2 regions of the Streptomyces sp. 8N114 genome follow, and region 1 is predicted to be linked to the other one. Evidence: riboswitches for the same ligand, from Rfam matches in the RefSeq annotation. Region 1 holds a riboswitch; the other holds the start of a gene.
The links. A riboswitch is a leader RNA that binds a small molecule or an ion and turns the genes downstream of it on or off. The one in region 1 is predicted to bind S-adenosylmethionine.

Region 1 (7,553 bases):
AACGTCGGCCAACAGGCCGTGCTCAACAGCAGCCAGACGGTGCTGTACGCGCTGCGCCCCGAGGCCCGTAACCGCCTCAACTCCGTCTTCATGACCAGCTTCTTCATCGGCGGCGCCACCGGCTCGGCGCTGACCGCCGTGGTGTGGACGCACGCGGGCTGGAGCGGGGTGTGCCTGCTGGGAGCAGGGCTGGCGGCCGGTGCGCTGGCGGTGTGGGGACTGGAACGGGTCGCCACCACCCGCCGCACCGCCACCAACTGACCACACATCGTCCAACCGACTTATCGATAAGGCACCCAAAGCACCACCGCATCCCAGGAGTTGAACACCATGCGCATAGTCGTCTTCGGCGCGGCAGGGAACGTCGGCAGCCGGGTCGTCACCGAGGCCCTCTCGCGCGGCCACGAGGCCACGGCCGTCGTCCGTGACCCGGTGCGCTTTCCCGCCCTGCACCCGGACGCCGGTCACCGGGTGGGCGACGCCGCCAACGCCGGGGACGTCGCGGCCCTCAGCGACGGCCAGGACCTGGTCATCAGCGCAACCCGCCCCGCGCCCGGCAACGAGAGCGGGCTGCCGCTCGCCGCACGCGGCCTGCTGACCGGGCTGGGGCGTACCGGCGTGCGGCTGCTGCTCGTCGGCGGCGCGGGCAGCCTCACCGTGCCCGGCACCGAGGGCCGGACCCGGGTGAGCGAGGACCCGCGCTACGTTCCCGAGGAGTGGCGCCCCATCGCCGAGGCGTGCAACGAGCAGTACGCACTCTGCCTCCGGCACGCCCCCGACCAGCTGGACTGGGCGTACGTCAGCCCGCCCGCGCTGCTGGAACCGGGACGGCGCACGGGCCGTTACCGGGTCGGCGCCGACGAACTGCTGCTGGACGGCGAGGGCCGCTCCGCGATCTCCATGGAGGATTTCGCCGTGGCTCTGATCGACGAGGCGGAGCGGCCCAAGCACCACCGGGCGCGGTTCACGGTGGCGTACTGAGCTCAGCTCCCGGCGTGCCCGGGTGTCTCCGGGACGCAGCGGCCGTCCTCCGTACGGTAGGTCCAGCGCGCGCCGTCCCGCACCAACTCCCGTACGGCGGCCACGAACCGGTCCACGTGCTCGTCCGGCGTCCCGGCGCCGAAGCTGACGCGGACCGCGTTGAGTGACCGCTCGCCGGGCGCTGCCTCGGGCGCTCCGCACTCGCCGGGGGTGTCGCCCTCCTGCCCGAGGAGAGTACGGAGCAGCGGGTGGGCGCAGAAGAGGCCGTCGCGGACGCCGATCCCGTACTCGGCGGAGAGCGCCGCCGCGAAGTGCGAGCTGTTCCAGCCCTCGACGACGAAGGAGACCACGCCGACCCGGTCGGCGTCCTCCCCGAAGAGGGAGAGGACCTTCACCTCGGGGACGTCGGCCAGGCCGGTACGGAGCCGGCCCAGCAGCTCCTCCTCGCGGGCGACGAGGCGGTCGAACCCGGCCTCGGTCAGCGCCCGGCAGGCGGACGCGATGGCGTACGCGCCGATCACGTTGGGCGAGCCCGCCTCGTGCCGGGCCTCGTTGTGCTGCCACTCCACCTCTACGGTGCCGTCCGCGCTGCGGGTCACGCGGCGGCTCGCGCCGCCACCCGCCAGATACGGCTCCGCAGCGCGCAGCCAGTCGGCGCGGCCGGCCAGCACGCCCGCACCGAAGGGCGCGTACAGCTTGTGCCCGGAGAACGCCACCCAGTCCGCCTCCAGTTCCGTCAGGCTGACGGGGCGGTGCGGGGCGAGCTGCGCCGCGTCCAGTACCAGCCGCGCGCCGTGCCGGTGCGCGGCGCGGGCCAGCTCGCGCACCGGCCACACCTCGCCGGTGACGTTCGAGGCGCCCGTCACGCAGACCAGCTTCGGCCCGGCGGGCGCCGCGTGCAGCGCCGACTCCAGTGTGGCGACGGCCCGTTCGGGCGAGCGGGGCGCGTCCAGATACGTCACATCGTGCGCCCGCCACGGAAGGAGGGAGGCGTGGTGCTCGGTCTCGAACACGAACACCCTGGTGCCCTTGGGAAGTGCCGCCGCAAGGAGGTTGAGGGAGTCGGTCGTCGCCCGGGTGAAGACGACCTGGTCGCCCTCGCGGCAGCCGAGGAACTCGGCGACGGTCTGCCTGCTCTGCTCGAACAGTTCCGTCGACAGCTGGGAGAGGTAGCCGGCGCCGCGGTGCACGCTGCCGTAGTACGGCGCGTACGCCGCCACGTCGTCCCATACGCGCTGCAGCGCGGGGGCGCTTGCCGCGTAGTCCAGCGCCGCGTAGGGGGCTTCGCCCCCGGTGACGAGCGGTACCTGGACGTCGCGGCCCAGCACGGGGAGGGCCTCGTCACTGTGGGAGGGGGTACAAGAGGGGGCAAAAGTGGCGGTGGACGACATAGCAGACTCCGGGCAAGGTGAAGAAGTGAGTGGCAAGGGGAATCACGGCATGGCAGTGCCGTGTTCGCTGGTCGCGTGTGTACTGGTCGCCTGACGGCGGAACAGTGGGAGGGCCGGGGCGGGGAGAAGTGCCGCCCTTCGGCCCTAGCGCATTCGCTTGCTCACAGAAGGCTCCCTCGTAGACCAGGACCCCTGGCGGAGAGGGATCCGCGCTTGCCGTAGACCTTGCTGTCCTACGGCCTGGTCATCACCCGGGGCACCCCGCCACGGACGGAGGGTTGCCGGACAGCGGGCCGGGGCCTTTGTCGCTGTCGCTCGTGACCTGCGAGGGAGTATGCCACAGCCGTTGCGGCCCCAGCATTGGTCCGTCCACCATGTGGACGGGCCTCCCCTCTGCGCTCCGGCCGGGCCCCTCAACCGGCCGCGGCGCCGACCCAGGTGAGGGCCCTCCCGGCGAGGGTGGCCGTCACAGCCGGGTGCGCCCCCAACGGCGCGGCCACGGCATCGGCGCCGGCGGCCTGGAGCCGGTCGGCGAACAAGCCGGGCGCCAACAACCAGGTGGCGACGGCAACACGCGCGGCGCCGGCACTCCGCAGACGAGCCACTTCCTCCGCGACGGCGGGCTCCGCGGTGGCGGCCCAGGCGACGGGAACCGGGCCCCGCAGAAGGCGGCCGAGACGGCGGGCCATGGCGTGGGCCTCGGCGCGGGCCCCCGCGTCGGAGGACCCGGCGGCGGCCAGCACCACGGCATCCCCCTCCCGTACCCCCGCCTCGGCGAGCCGGTCGACGAGGGCTGCCAGCAGCGCGGGGTCGGCGCCCAGAGCGGGGGTCATCGTCACATCGGCAGCCCTCCCGGCGGCGGCGACCTGCGCGGGTATGTCGGCCCGCACGTGGTAGCCGGAGGCGAGGAAGGCGGGGATCAGAGTGACGGGGCCGGGCAGCGCGGCGAGGGCCTCAGCGACGGTCGGCCCCCGTACGTCCGCGTAGGCGACGGTGACCGGCTGCCCCAGCCGGGCGGCGACCCCGTCGGCCAGCTCCCGCACGGTGCGCGCACCCGCGGGGCGCCGGGTGCCGTGCGCCACGAGCAGCACCGTCATGCGTCGGCCTCGCAGACCGACGAGACCGACGCCGGGTCGAGGGCGATGCGATAGCCGCGCTTGGTGACGGTCTGCACGACGGAGGAGACGCCCAGTGAGGTGCGCAGCCGGGCGACGGCGGCTTCGACGGCGTGCTCGTCGGTGCCGCCGCCGGGCAGATAGGGCAGCAGGTCGGCACAGGACATCACCTGGCCCGGGTGGCGGGCCAGGGCCCGCAGGATGGCCATCGGCCCGGGGCTGACGGGCCGCAGCTCGCCGTCGAGCAGCGCCGCGGTGCCGCGTACCTCCAGCATGTGCCCGGCGGCGGGCAGCGTGGGCGCGGTGGCGGGCAGCCGTTCGCACAGCAGCCGGACGAGGGCGCCGACCCGGAACCGCTCCGGCCAGTAGGCGGGGATGTCCCGGGCGAGCAGCGGCGCGGCCGTGACGGGGCCGACGCAGGCGACCTGGGTGCGGCCGCGCAGCGCCCGGGTCAGTTCCTCGGTGAGGCCGCCTTCTTCCGCGCGGGCGTAGAGCCCGGCGGCGGCCAGGGCGCTGGTGAAGGTGAGGGCGTCCACGCCGCCGCCCAGTACGGCGTCGATGAGCCGGTCGAGAGGGCCGGGGTCGACCGGGCCCGTCCACCGGTAGACGGGCACCGGTACCACCTCGGAACCGGCGCCGCGCAGCGCGTCGATGAAGTCCCGCAGCGGTTCGCCGTGCAGCTGGACGGCGATCCGCAGCCCGTCCAGGTCGTCGCGGGCCAGCAGGCGTTCGAGGACCTCGGTGGAGGACTCCGAGGCCGGAGACCAGGCTTCCCGCAGGCCCGCGGCACGGAGCGCGCCGCACGCCTTGGGGCCGCGGGCCAGCAGTTCGCCGACCGCGAGGGCGCTGCGCAGGGCCTCGCCCTCGCCCCAGCCGTCCGCGGCCTCCATCCAGCCGCGGAAGCCGATGCCGGTGGTGGCGACGGTCACGTCCGGCGGGCGGGTCACCAGCTCCTTGGTGGCGTCCCGCAGTTCGACGTCGTCCGCGAGGGGGACGATGCGCAGGGCGGGCGCGTGGACGACCTCGGCGCCGCGCCGCTCCAGCAGCGCACCCAGCTCCTCGGCCCGGCGCGCTGCAGTGACCGCGACGGTGAACCCCGCCAGCGGGGGAACGGATCCCGTACGGCTCCGCGACGGGTCAGGTGCCGACACCGCGTCTCCTCTCAGTCCTCACGTGGGGGCTTCGTGCTGTTCATCGTCCCCCGACCAGCGTTTCCACCGTGTTTCGCGGGGCCGAGACCTCGATCACTCGGCCGGTCAGCCGCACTTCGTGGACGGGGAGCCGGACGGCCTCGTCGTCCAGGCAGCGGCCGGTCGCCAGCTCGAAGGTCTCCTTGCCCAGCGGCCCGGTGACGACGGGGACGCCGTTCCGGTCGCCGACGATCCCGTGGCAGATGACGGGTGCCCCGCTGAAGGGGTCCAGATTCCCGACCGCGTAGATCTCGCCGGTGTGCAGCCGGAAGAGGGCGACCGCGCTGCCGTCCGGCAGCAGTGCCGCGCGGCCCTGCTCGACGGGGAGGACCTCCAGCGGGCAGACGGCGGACCAGTCGGCCCGGTCGGTCGTGGGGCTGGTGGGCATGGCGGTCGTCATGGCGGTCACCTTTCGGCTCGTACGGGCAAGGCTGCTCATCGGGCGCTCACGCCCTCGGCGGCGGGCATCTTCGGCATGCCGAGGGCCACCGGGCCGGGCACCGGGACCGGCTGCTCCCGCTCGACGGCGAAGGAGATCGCCGGGTCGGGGGTCTCGGGGGCGTTGACGAAGGAGGTGAAGCGAGCCAGCTTCTCGGGGTCCTCCAGGACGCCGCGCCACTCGTCGTGGTAGTCGGCGACGTGCCGTTCCATGGCCGCGTCGAGTTCGTCGCAGATGCCGAGCGAGTCGTCCATGATCACGGCCCGCAGGTGGTCGAGGCCGCCTTCGAGGGCTTCGAGCCAGGCGGCGGTGCGCTGGAGGCGGTCGGCGGTGCGGATGTAGAACATCAGGAAGCGGTCGATGGTGCGGACGAGCGTCTCGTGGTCCAGGTCGGACGCGAGGAGTTCGGCATGGCGGGGGGTGAAGCCGCCGTTGCCGCCCACGTAGAGGTTCCAGCCCTGCTCGGTGGCGATGATGCCGAAGTCCTTGCTGCGGGCCTCGGCGCACTCGCGGGCGCAGCCGGAGACGCCCGCCTTGAGCTTGTGCGGGGCGCGCAGCCCCCGGTAGCGCAGCTCCAGTTCGATGGCAAGGCCGACCGAGTCCTGGACGCCGTAGCGGCACCAGGTGGAGCCCACACAGGACTTCACCGTACGGACGGCCTTGCCGTAGGCGTGCCCGGACTCGAAGCCGGCGTCGGTGAGCCGGCGCCAGATGGCGGGGAGCTGTTCGAGGCGGGCGCCGAACAGGTCGATGCGCTGCCCGCCGGTGATCTTGGTGTAGAGGTCGAAGTCGCGGGCCACCTCGCCGAGCACGATGAGGCGGGCCGGGGTGATCTCGCCGCCGGGGACGCGGGGCACGACGGAGTAGGTGCCGTTGCGCTGCATATTGGCCAGGTAGCGGTCGTTGGTGTCCTGGAGGCCGCCGCGTTCGCCGTCCAGGATGTGGGTGCCGCTGTCGCGGGAGGCGAGGATCGCGGCGACGGCGGGCTTGCACACGTCGCAGCCGCGCCCGCGCCCGTGCTCGGCCACCAGCTGCGAGAAGGTGGTGATACCGGTGGCCGCGACGATCTCGAACAGCTCGGCCCGCGAGTGGTCGAAGTGCTCGCACAGCGCCTTGGACTGCTCGACGCCCGCCGCTTCGAGTATCTGCTTGAGCGCGGGTACGCACGAGCCGCAGCCGGTACCGGCCTTGGTGCAGGACTTGAGTGCGGGGACGTCGGCGCAGCCCTGTTCGGTGATGGCCTCGGTCAGCGCGCCCTTGGTGACGGCGTGGCAGCTGCAGATCTGCGCACTGTCCGGCAGCCCGGCCACCCCTCCCCCGGCTGCCGCGCCGCCCGCGGACTCGGGGGCCAGCAGCGTCGCCGGGTCGGCGGGCAGCGCACTGCCGACCAGCGGGCGCAGCAGCGGGTAGCCGGAGGTGTCGCCGACGAGGATGCCGCCGAGCAGCGTCTTGGCGTCGTCGGAGACGACCAGCTTGCCGTAGGTGGCGGCGACCGGGTCGTTGAGGACGACCTCCAGCGCGCCCGGCGTGGTGGCGTGCGCGTCGCCGAACGAGGCGACGCCGACGCCGAGCAGTTTGAGCTGGGTCGCGGTGTCCGCGCCGGGGAAGCCGGCCTCGCCGCCCAGCAGCCGGTCGGCGACCGTCTCGGCCATGGCGTACCCGGGCGCGACCAGGCCGAGGGTCCGCCCCTCGATACAGGCGACCTCGCCGACGGCCCACACCCGCGGGTCGGTCACCGACCGGCAGGTCTCGTCCACGACGACGCCGCCGCGCTCCCCCACCTCCAGCCCTGCCTCGCGGGCGAGTTCGTCGCGGGGCCTGATGCCTGCGGCGAAGACCACCAGATCGGTCTCCAGGAAGGTGCCGTCGGTCAGCTCCACGCCGCTCGCCGCGCCGGTCTCCGGGTCGGTGACGACCTGCTTGGTGCCGGTTCCGGTGTGCAGGGCCACGCCCAGCTCGCCCACCATGCGGCCGAGCAGCGCGCCGCCGCCCTCGTCGAGCTGGACGGCCATCAGATGCGGGGCCATCTCCACGACGTGGGTGGTCAGCCCCAGCAGCCGCAGCGCGTTGGCGGCCTCCAGGCCGAGCAGTCCGCCGCCGACCACCACACCGCGACCGGTGGTGGACTTGCCCGCCGCGGCGCGGATGGCGTCGATGTCGTCCAGGGTGCGGTAGACGAGGCAGCCGGGGGCGGTGGAGCCGGGCAGCGGCGGCACGAACGGCCGCGAGCCGGTGGCCAGTACGAGCGCGTCGTACGGCACCTTCTCGCCGGACGCGGTCAGTACGGCGTTCGCCTCGCGGTCGAGCCCGGTCACCGGGTCGCCCAGCCGCAGGTCGATCCGCTCGGTGTCGTGCTCGGGCAGCCGCAGGGCACTCTCGTCGGCACCGTCGAAGCAGGAGGAGAGGGCCACCCGGTCGTAGGCGGGGCGCTGCTCCT
Region 2 (7,553 bases), on a different contig from region 1:
TCCACGATGACGCCGCCCTCGAGGCCGGCGTTGACCGCGATCTGCTTGAGCGGGGCCTCGAGAGCCAGCTTGACGGCGGCGGCACCGGTGGCCTCGTCGCCCTCCAGCTCCAGCTTCTCGAAGACCGAGGAAGCCTGCAGCAGGGCCACGCCACCGCCGGCGACGATGCCCTCCTCGACGGCCGCCTTCGCGTTGCGGACGGCGTCCTCGATGCGGTGCTTCCGCTCCTTGAGCTCAACCTCGGTGGCGGCACCGGCCTTGATGACGGCCACGCCGCCGGCCAGCTTCGCCAGGCGCTCCTGGAGCTTCTCGCGGTCGTAGTCCGAGTCGCTGTTCTCGATCTCGGCGCGGATCTGGTTGACCCGGCCCGCGACCTGCTCGCTGTCGCCCGCACCGTCGACGATGGTGGTCTCGTCCTTGGTGATCTGGACCTTGCGCGCCCGGCCCAGCAGGTCGAGGGTGGCGTTCTCCAGCTTGAGACCGACCTCCTCGGAGATGACCTGGCCGCCGGTGAGGATGGCGATGTCGCCGAGCATGGCCTTGCGGCGGTCACCGAAGCCCGGGGCCTTGACGGCGACGGACTTGAAGGTGCCACGGATCTTGTTGACGACCAGCGTGGACAGCGCCTCGCCCTCGACGTCCTCCGCGATGATCAGCAGCGGCTTGCCCGACTGCATGACCTTCTCCAGCAGCGGAAGGAGGTCCTTCACGTTGCTGATCTTGGAGTTGACGATGAGGATGTACGGGTCCTCGAGCTCCGCCTCCATGCGCTCCATGTCGGTGGCGAAGTAGGCGGAGATGTAGCCCTTGTCGAAGCGCATGCCCTCGGTGAGCTCGAGCTCGAGCCCGAAGGTCTGCGACTCCTCGACGGTGATGACGCCTTCCTTGCCGACCTTGTCCATGGCCTCGGCGATCAGCTCACCGATCTGGGTGTCGGCAGCGGAGATGGAGGCGGTCGAAGCGATCTGCTCCTTGGTCTCCACGTCCTTCGCCTGCTCCAGAAGAGCGGCGGAGACGGCCTCGGTGGCCTGCTCGATACCGCGCTTGAGGGCCATCGGGTTGGCGCCCGCGGCAACGTTGCGCAGACCCTCCCGCACGAGCGCCTGAGCCAGCACGGTGGCGGTCGTCGTGCCGTCACCGGCGACGTCGTCCGTCTTCTTGGCGACCTCCTTGACCAGCTCGGCGCCGATCTTCTCGTAGGAGTCCTCGAGCTCGATCTCCTTGGCGATGGAGACACCGTCGTTCGTGATCGTGGGGGCGCCCCACTTCTTCTCCAGAACGACGTTGCGGCCCTTCGGGCCGAGCGTGACCTTGACGGCGTCGGCAAGCTGGTTCATGCCACGCTCAAGACCGCGCCGCGCCTCCTCGTCAAAGGCGATGATCTTGGCCATGTGGGTTGGTCCTCCCTGGATTCCCCCATGCGCCGAGCGCAAGGGGAGGGTTGGATTTCTCCGGACCGCGTGGCGCCCGCGACGGACGGCCTGCGACCCGGCGGTTCCTTCCCCACCGGCCTGCGGCCTCACCGACCCGGTCCTTCTTTGTCACTCTCACTCGCAGAGTGCTAACCCAATGATTAGCACTCGGGCATGGAGAGTGCAAGCGACGTTGGCGGGGCTCGCCATGCCGATGAGGGGGTGCCCCTGTCCGTCGGGCTGCGGGTGCTCCCTGGCTGGGCGCGCCCACGCGGCGGAGCCGCATGTAAGCACAGCCCCGGGCCCCCTCCGGGGGGAAACTCCTCCCTCGCAGCTTGGGCACGAAGAAGGGGCCGCACCGTGGGTGCGGCCCCTTCTCTTCTCTGCTGTGTCTACAAGCTCTGCGCAGTCCGGCGACACTCAGCCGGTCACGCGGACCATGTCCGCCTGCGGCCCCTTCTGACCCTGCGAGATCTCGAACTCGACCCGCTGCCCTTCGTCCAGGGTGCGGTAACCGTCCATCTGGATCGCGCTGTAGTGGACGAACACGTCCGCACCACCGTCGACCGCGATGAAGCCGTACCCCTTCTCCGCGTTGAACCACTTGACGGTGCCCTGAGCCATTCCTAACTCCCCTATTACTGGCCCTTGCACGAGCCCGCACTTCGCGAACCCGGGTCAGACCTCACCCCCACAAGCAAGCGGGGGCGTGCGCCGGAACGCGTCGACCGCCGCTGAATGTATCTGCACGGACGCCCTGTGCAACAGGTCAATCGGACGAGAATTCTGGGCACGACTGATCGGAAATAAGCCTCAACTGCCGTCGGAGCAGGGCAAGTCGGGCCAGACATTCGGGGCCTTCACGACAATTGCCGTCCGGTTTTCGACAGCAACTTGTCCCGTTGTTGTCGCGGTGTTGATCCGCCCCTGGCGCGTTCTCATACGCGTCCGGCAACCGCCGGGAGGGGGAACTGCCGTAACTCTACCGTCTCCCGAACCGCCTCTCGTCACATGGAATCGCCCCTTCCGTTTTTCCTCGGAAGGGGCGATCACAGAGCCCGAGCGCTGGTCGGCGGGGCAGCGGCGGGCGGCTGCGGGGCCGCAGCCCCGACCGCGCGGCCGGACGGGTCAGCCGCCGGCCACCGCCGGGATGATGGAGATGCCCGCACCGTCCGGGGTGGGGGTCTCCAGGCCCTGCTCGAAGCGGACGTCGTCGTCGTTGACGTAGACGTTGACGAAGCGGCGGAGCTTGCCCGCGTCGTCCAGGACACGGGCGCTGATGCCCGCGTGGTTCTTCTCCAGGTCCGCCAGGACCTCGGCGAGGGTGCCGCCCTCGGCGGTGACCTCGGCCTGACCGCCCGTGTAGGTACGGAGGATGGTCGGGATCCGGACGTTGACGCTCATGTCGATCTTCCTAACGTAAGAGGGAAAGCACCCCAGGGGGCCCCGCTCCGGCATTCCCACCCGCTAAACACCGGGGGGCCGATTTCAGCCGTCTGAGGCGCCTCCGGCAACCTGGGCGCCCAGGGCACCCGGGGCACCTCGGTCAGGCCAGGCCGGACTCGCGGAAGGCGGCCAGGTTGGGGCGGATCACGGCGGTGGGCCGCGCCGTGGGGGCCACGGCGTCGAGGGTCTTGAGGCCGTCACCCGTGTTCAGCACGACGGTCGTGAGGCTCGGGTCGATGGCGCCGGACTCGATCAGCTTGCGGGTCACGCCCAGCGTGACACCTCCGGCCGTCTCCGCGAACACGCCCTCGGTCCGCGCGAGCAGCTTCATCGCGTCCACGATCTCCGCGTCGTTCACGTCCTCGACGGCCCCGCCGGTGCGCCGGCAGATGTCGATGACGTACGGACCGTCCGCCGGGTCGCCGATGGCGAGGGACTTGGCGATGGTGTCGGGCTGCTTGACCGGGCGGACGGCGGTGGTGCCCTCCTTGTACGCGCGGGAGACCGGCGAGCACCCCTCCGCCTGCGCGGCGAAGATCCGGAACGGCTTGTCCTCGACGAGCCCGAGCTGGATCAGCTCCCGCAGCCCCTTGTCGATCTTCACCAGCTGGCAGCCGGAGGCGACGGGGATGACGAGCTGGTCGGGCAGCCGCCAGCCGAGCTGCTCACAGATCTCGTACGCCAGGGACTTCGAGCCCTCGGCGTAGAACGGCCGCAGGTTGACGTTGGTGAAGCCCCAGCCCTCGCCCAGCGGGTCGCCGATGAGCTCGGAGCAGAAGCGGTTCACGTCGTCGTAGGTGCCGTCGATCGCGACGAGGTCGCCGCCGTAGATCGCGGCCATCACCACCTTGGACTGCTCCAGCCCGTCCGGGATGAACACGCACGAGCGCAGCCCGGCCCGGGAGGCGGCGGCGCCCACCGCACCGGCCAGGTTGCCGGTCGAGGAGCAGGAGAGGGTGGTGAACCCGAACGCCCGGGCTGCCTCCAGGGCGATGGCGACCGGACGGTCCTTGAAGGAGTGGGTGGGGTTGCCGGAGTCGTCCTTGACGTACAGACCGCCGGTCACTCCCAGCTCGGCGGCCAGCCGGTCGGCCTTCACCAACTGGGTGAAGCCGGGGTTCAGGTTCGGCTTCTCGGCGACGTCGGCCGGTACCGGCAGCAGCGGTGCGTAACGCCACATCGAGGCGGGACCGGCCTCGATCCGCCTGCGGAGGCCCTCCGGGTCACCGGTGGGCAGCTCGTAGGCGACTTCCAGCGGGCCGAAACACTCCAGACACACGAAGCTGGGCCCCAGCTCGGTGCGGGTGCCGCACTCGCGACAGGAGAGGGCCACAGCGGCGCCGAGATCGTGCGAGGTGGCGCCGGACGCGTCAGAGGCGTCGGTGGAAGTGGTGCTGTTCGCTGCAACTGTCTGCACAGCCATGGAGGCGAGGCCCTTTCTCCTCATCTTCCCCGTGGCGTATCTCGTCACGGGCCGGAATTGGCACCGTCCCCACGAGGCGGTCTCGCCTGGAGGGTCCGCGTACACGCGGATCGCGGGATGGTTGCCGGGGCTTCAACGGGCCGTTCCCTCTGCCCCTCTGGATGAGCTGCACTATGGCGCCGGGCGGCCAGGGGCCGCTCGGGCGTTTGTCGCGGCGACCCCGAGATGCGGAGGTCACCTGCGTTGTTCAAGACTGTAACTGACGGCGGTCACGCTTGAGAGGGACGTCCGAACCGCGAGATGGATCACCCGTCGCTCGCCTCCGCGGCCCTGGGGCCATGGCCTGGGGCCCTCGCCCGGGGCCGGCCACCGCACCACCCGTCCCACCTCAGCCCGACCAGCGGGACCCGACTACAGGAAGGCGGCGCACGTGCTCGATGAAGTGGGCCAATGGCTGCGGCGCCGCTCCTGGCGCGTCGCCGACCGGCCGCTGGAGGCGCTGCTGGCGGCCAAGCGCCGCACCGGCACCACCGTCAGCGTGGTGCTGCCCGCGCTCAACGAGGAGGCCACGGTCGGCGACATCGTCTCGGTGATCCGCCGCGAGCTGGCCTCGCCCCACCTCGATTCCGGGACACCGCTGGTGGACGAGCTGATCGTGATGAACTCCGGCTCCACCGACCGCACCGCCGAGGTCGCGGCAGCCGCCGGGGCCAAGGTGATCCACCGGGACGAGGTGCTGCCCAGGCTGCCGACCCGCCCCGGAAAGGGTGAGGTGCTGTGGCGCTCCCTGCTGGCGACCAGCGGCGACATCATCTGCTTCGTCGACGCGGACCTGCGCGAGTTCTCGCCCGACTTCGTCACCGGCATCGTCGGGCCGCTGCTGACGGAGCCGGACGTACAGCTGGTCAAGGCGATGTACGACCGCCCGCTGCCCGGCAGCCCGGCCGGCGGCGGGCGCGTGACCGAGCTGGTGGCGCGCCCCCTGCTCAATCTGCACTGGCCGCGGCTGGCCGGGCTCGTCCAGCCGCTGGGCGGCGAGTACGCGGCGCGCCGCTCGCTGCTGGAGCGGCTGCCCTTCCCGGTCGGCTACGGGGTGGAGCTGGCGCTGCTGGTCGACGCGCTGGAGCTGGTGGGGCTGGACGCGCTGGCCCAGGTCGATGTGGGCGTACGGCTGCACCGCAACCAGGACGGGCAGGCACTCGGCCGGATGGCCACCGCCATCTACGCGGCGGCCGAGCGCCGCATCGGCCGGGGCGGCCCGACGGTGGCGCACGGTGCGCGGAGCGTGTTCGAGGGACGGTCCGGCGGGACGGCGCTGACCCAGTTCGAGCGGGACGAGGCGGGCTGTTTCGTCCCCCGCGGCCACCTGGTGGATGCGGAGGAGCGCCCTCCGATGTGCACGGTGCCCGAGTACGGGCAGCGGGTGGCGGCGTGAGGGCGTCGGCGGACGAGGCTGCGGTACGGGCACGTTTGAGCGGTTTCGGCGGCGGCTAGGCTCGCCGCATGGTCGCTGGAGCAGCAACATCGCAGGGAGCACAGGGACCGCGGGTGACATCCGCGATGGTCCTCGTCGCGTCCAACCGTGGACCGGTGTCCTACACGCTGGGCGACGACGGCACGCTCACCGCGAAGCGCGGAGGCGGCGGCCTGGTTTCCGGACTGTCGGCCATCGGCTCCGGGACCGACGCGGTGTGGGTGTGCGCGGCGCTCGGTGCGGGCGATCGCGAGGCGGTCCGGCGCTCGGGCGGTCACCTGGACGGCGGGGACGTCGGCGGGCAGTCCGTACGGATGCTCGACATCCCGCCCGGCACCTTCGAGGCGGCGTACCACGGCATCGCCAACTCCGTGCTGTGGTTCACCCATCACATGCTGTACCAGACGCCGCTGGAACCGGTCTTCGACCAGGACTTCAGCCGCCAGTGGGCGGAGTACGAGGCGTACAACGCCGCCTTCGCCGAGGCGCTGGCGCAGGAGGCCGGGCGGGGCGCCACGGTGCTGGTGCAGGACTACCACCTCACCCTCGTCCCCGGCATGCTCCGCGAGCGCCGCCCCGATCTGCGGATCGGCCACTTCTCGCACACCCCCTGGGCGCCCGCCGACTACTTCCGGCTGCTCCCGGACGAGGTCGCCACGCAGGTGCTGCGCGGCATGCTCGGCGCCGACCGCACCGCGTTCTTGACCGCACGCTGGGCCCGGCTGTTCACCGAGTGCTGCGAACGGGTGCTGGGCGCGACGGTCACCGGGGAGGGAGCGGGCGATGCGCTCTCGGTGACCTACGAGGGCCGTACGACGCAGATCGGGGTGCACCCGCTCGGCGCGGACGGCGACTTCCTGCGCGAGCGGGCGCACCGGGACGACGTCGCCGAGCGGATGGCACAGCTGCGCGAACAGGTGGGTACGGGCCCGGACGGAAGCCCCCGCCGGACCATCGTTCGGGTGGACAGGACCGAGCTGTCCAAGAACATCGTCCGCGGCCTGTACGCGTACCGGCGGCTGCTCGCCGACCATCCCGAGTGGCGCGAACGCGTCGTCCATCTGGCGTTCGCCTACCCCTCGCGGCAGGATCTCGCCGTCTACCGCCACTACACGGCCGAGGTCGGCCGGGTCGCCGACGCGATCAACAAGGAGTTCGGCACCGATGGCTGGACGCCGGTCCTGCTGCATGTGAAGGATGACTTCGCACGCTCGCTGGCCGCCTACCGGATGGCGGACGTCGCGCTGGTGAACCCGATCCGCGACGGGATGAACCTCGTGGCGAAGGAGATCCCCGTCGTCTCCGACGAGGGCTGTGCCCTGGTCCTCTCCCGGGAGGCCGGAGCGTACGAGGAACTGGCGCCCGACGCCATTTGTGTGCACCCCTTCGATGTGCGGGAGACGGCCGCCGCCTTGCGGACAGCGCTGGAACTGGACGCCTCCACCCGCGCGGAGCGGACCCGCCGCCTGGCAAAGACCGCCACCTCCCAGCCCCCGACCCGCTGGCTGCTGAACCAGCTGGAAGCGCTCCGCTGACGGCCGCGGACCGCTACAGCGCGTCCGCCAGCGCACGCAGCCAGGCCGCCAGCCCGGCAGGGCCCGTGACGCGGACGTCGGCCGCGGTGCGGAGTTGCTCGACCGACTCCGTCGCCGTCTCGGGGGCGCTGTACACCAGCAGCCCCGGCACGCCCTCCCGGCGCAGCGCCGCGACGGTGGCGTACGCGGGAAGGTCGCCCAGGTCGTCACCGGCGTAGGCGACAGTGGTGGCGGCCCGTTCGCGGATGTAGTCCGCGAGTGCC

Region 2: it holds a riboswitch for S-adenosylmethionine, as region 1 does, so the genes downstream of both, thrC (threonine synthase) here and ACTWQF_RS14235 (aminotransferase class V-fold PLP-dependent enzyme) in region 1, are expected to answer to the same signal.

Annotation. Positions count from the first base shown of each region.
Region 1 covers NZ_JBQQBT010000005.1:307,588-315,140, reverse strand. The annotation lists gene ACTWQF_RS14245 (MFS transporter) at 1-261, shown strand, start outside; gene ACTWQF_RS14240 (NAD(P)-dependent oxidoreductase) at 331-981, shown strand; gene ACTWQF_RS14235 (aminotransferase class V-fold PLP-dependent enzyme) at 984-2,372, opposite strand; SAM riboswitch class IV at 2,577-2,695, opposite strand; gene ACTWQF_RS14230 (sirohydrochlorin chelatase) at 2,786-3,469, opposite strand; gene ACTWQF_RS14225 (uroporphyrinogen-III synthase) at 3,466-4,638, opposite strand; gene nirD (nitrite reductase small subunit NirD) at 4,679-5,077, opposite strand; gene nirB (nitrite reductase large subunit NirB) at 5,113-7,553, opposite strand, start outside.
Region 2 covers NZ_JBQQBT010000016.1:75,054-82,606, reverse strand. The annotation lists gene groL (chaperonin GroEL) at 1-1,391, opposite strand, end outside; gene ACTWQF_RS26745 (cold-shock protein) at 1,833-2,036, opposite strand; gene ACTWQF_RS26740 (MoaD/ThiS family protein) at 2,541-2,816, opposite strand; gene thrC (threonine synthase) at 2,959-4,281, opposite strand; SAM riboswitch class I at 4,299-4,449, opposite strand; gene ACTWQF_RS26730 (glucosyl-3-phosphoglycerate synthase) at 4,712-5,716, shown strand; gene ACTWQF_RS26725 (alpha,alpha-trehalose-phosphate synthase (UDP-forming)) at 5,842-7,290, shown strand; gene otsB (trehalose-phosphatase) at 7,304-7,553, opposite strand, start outside.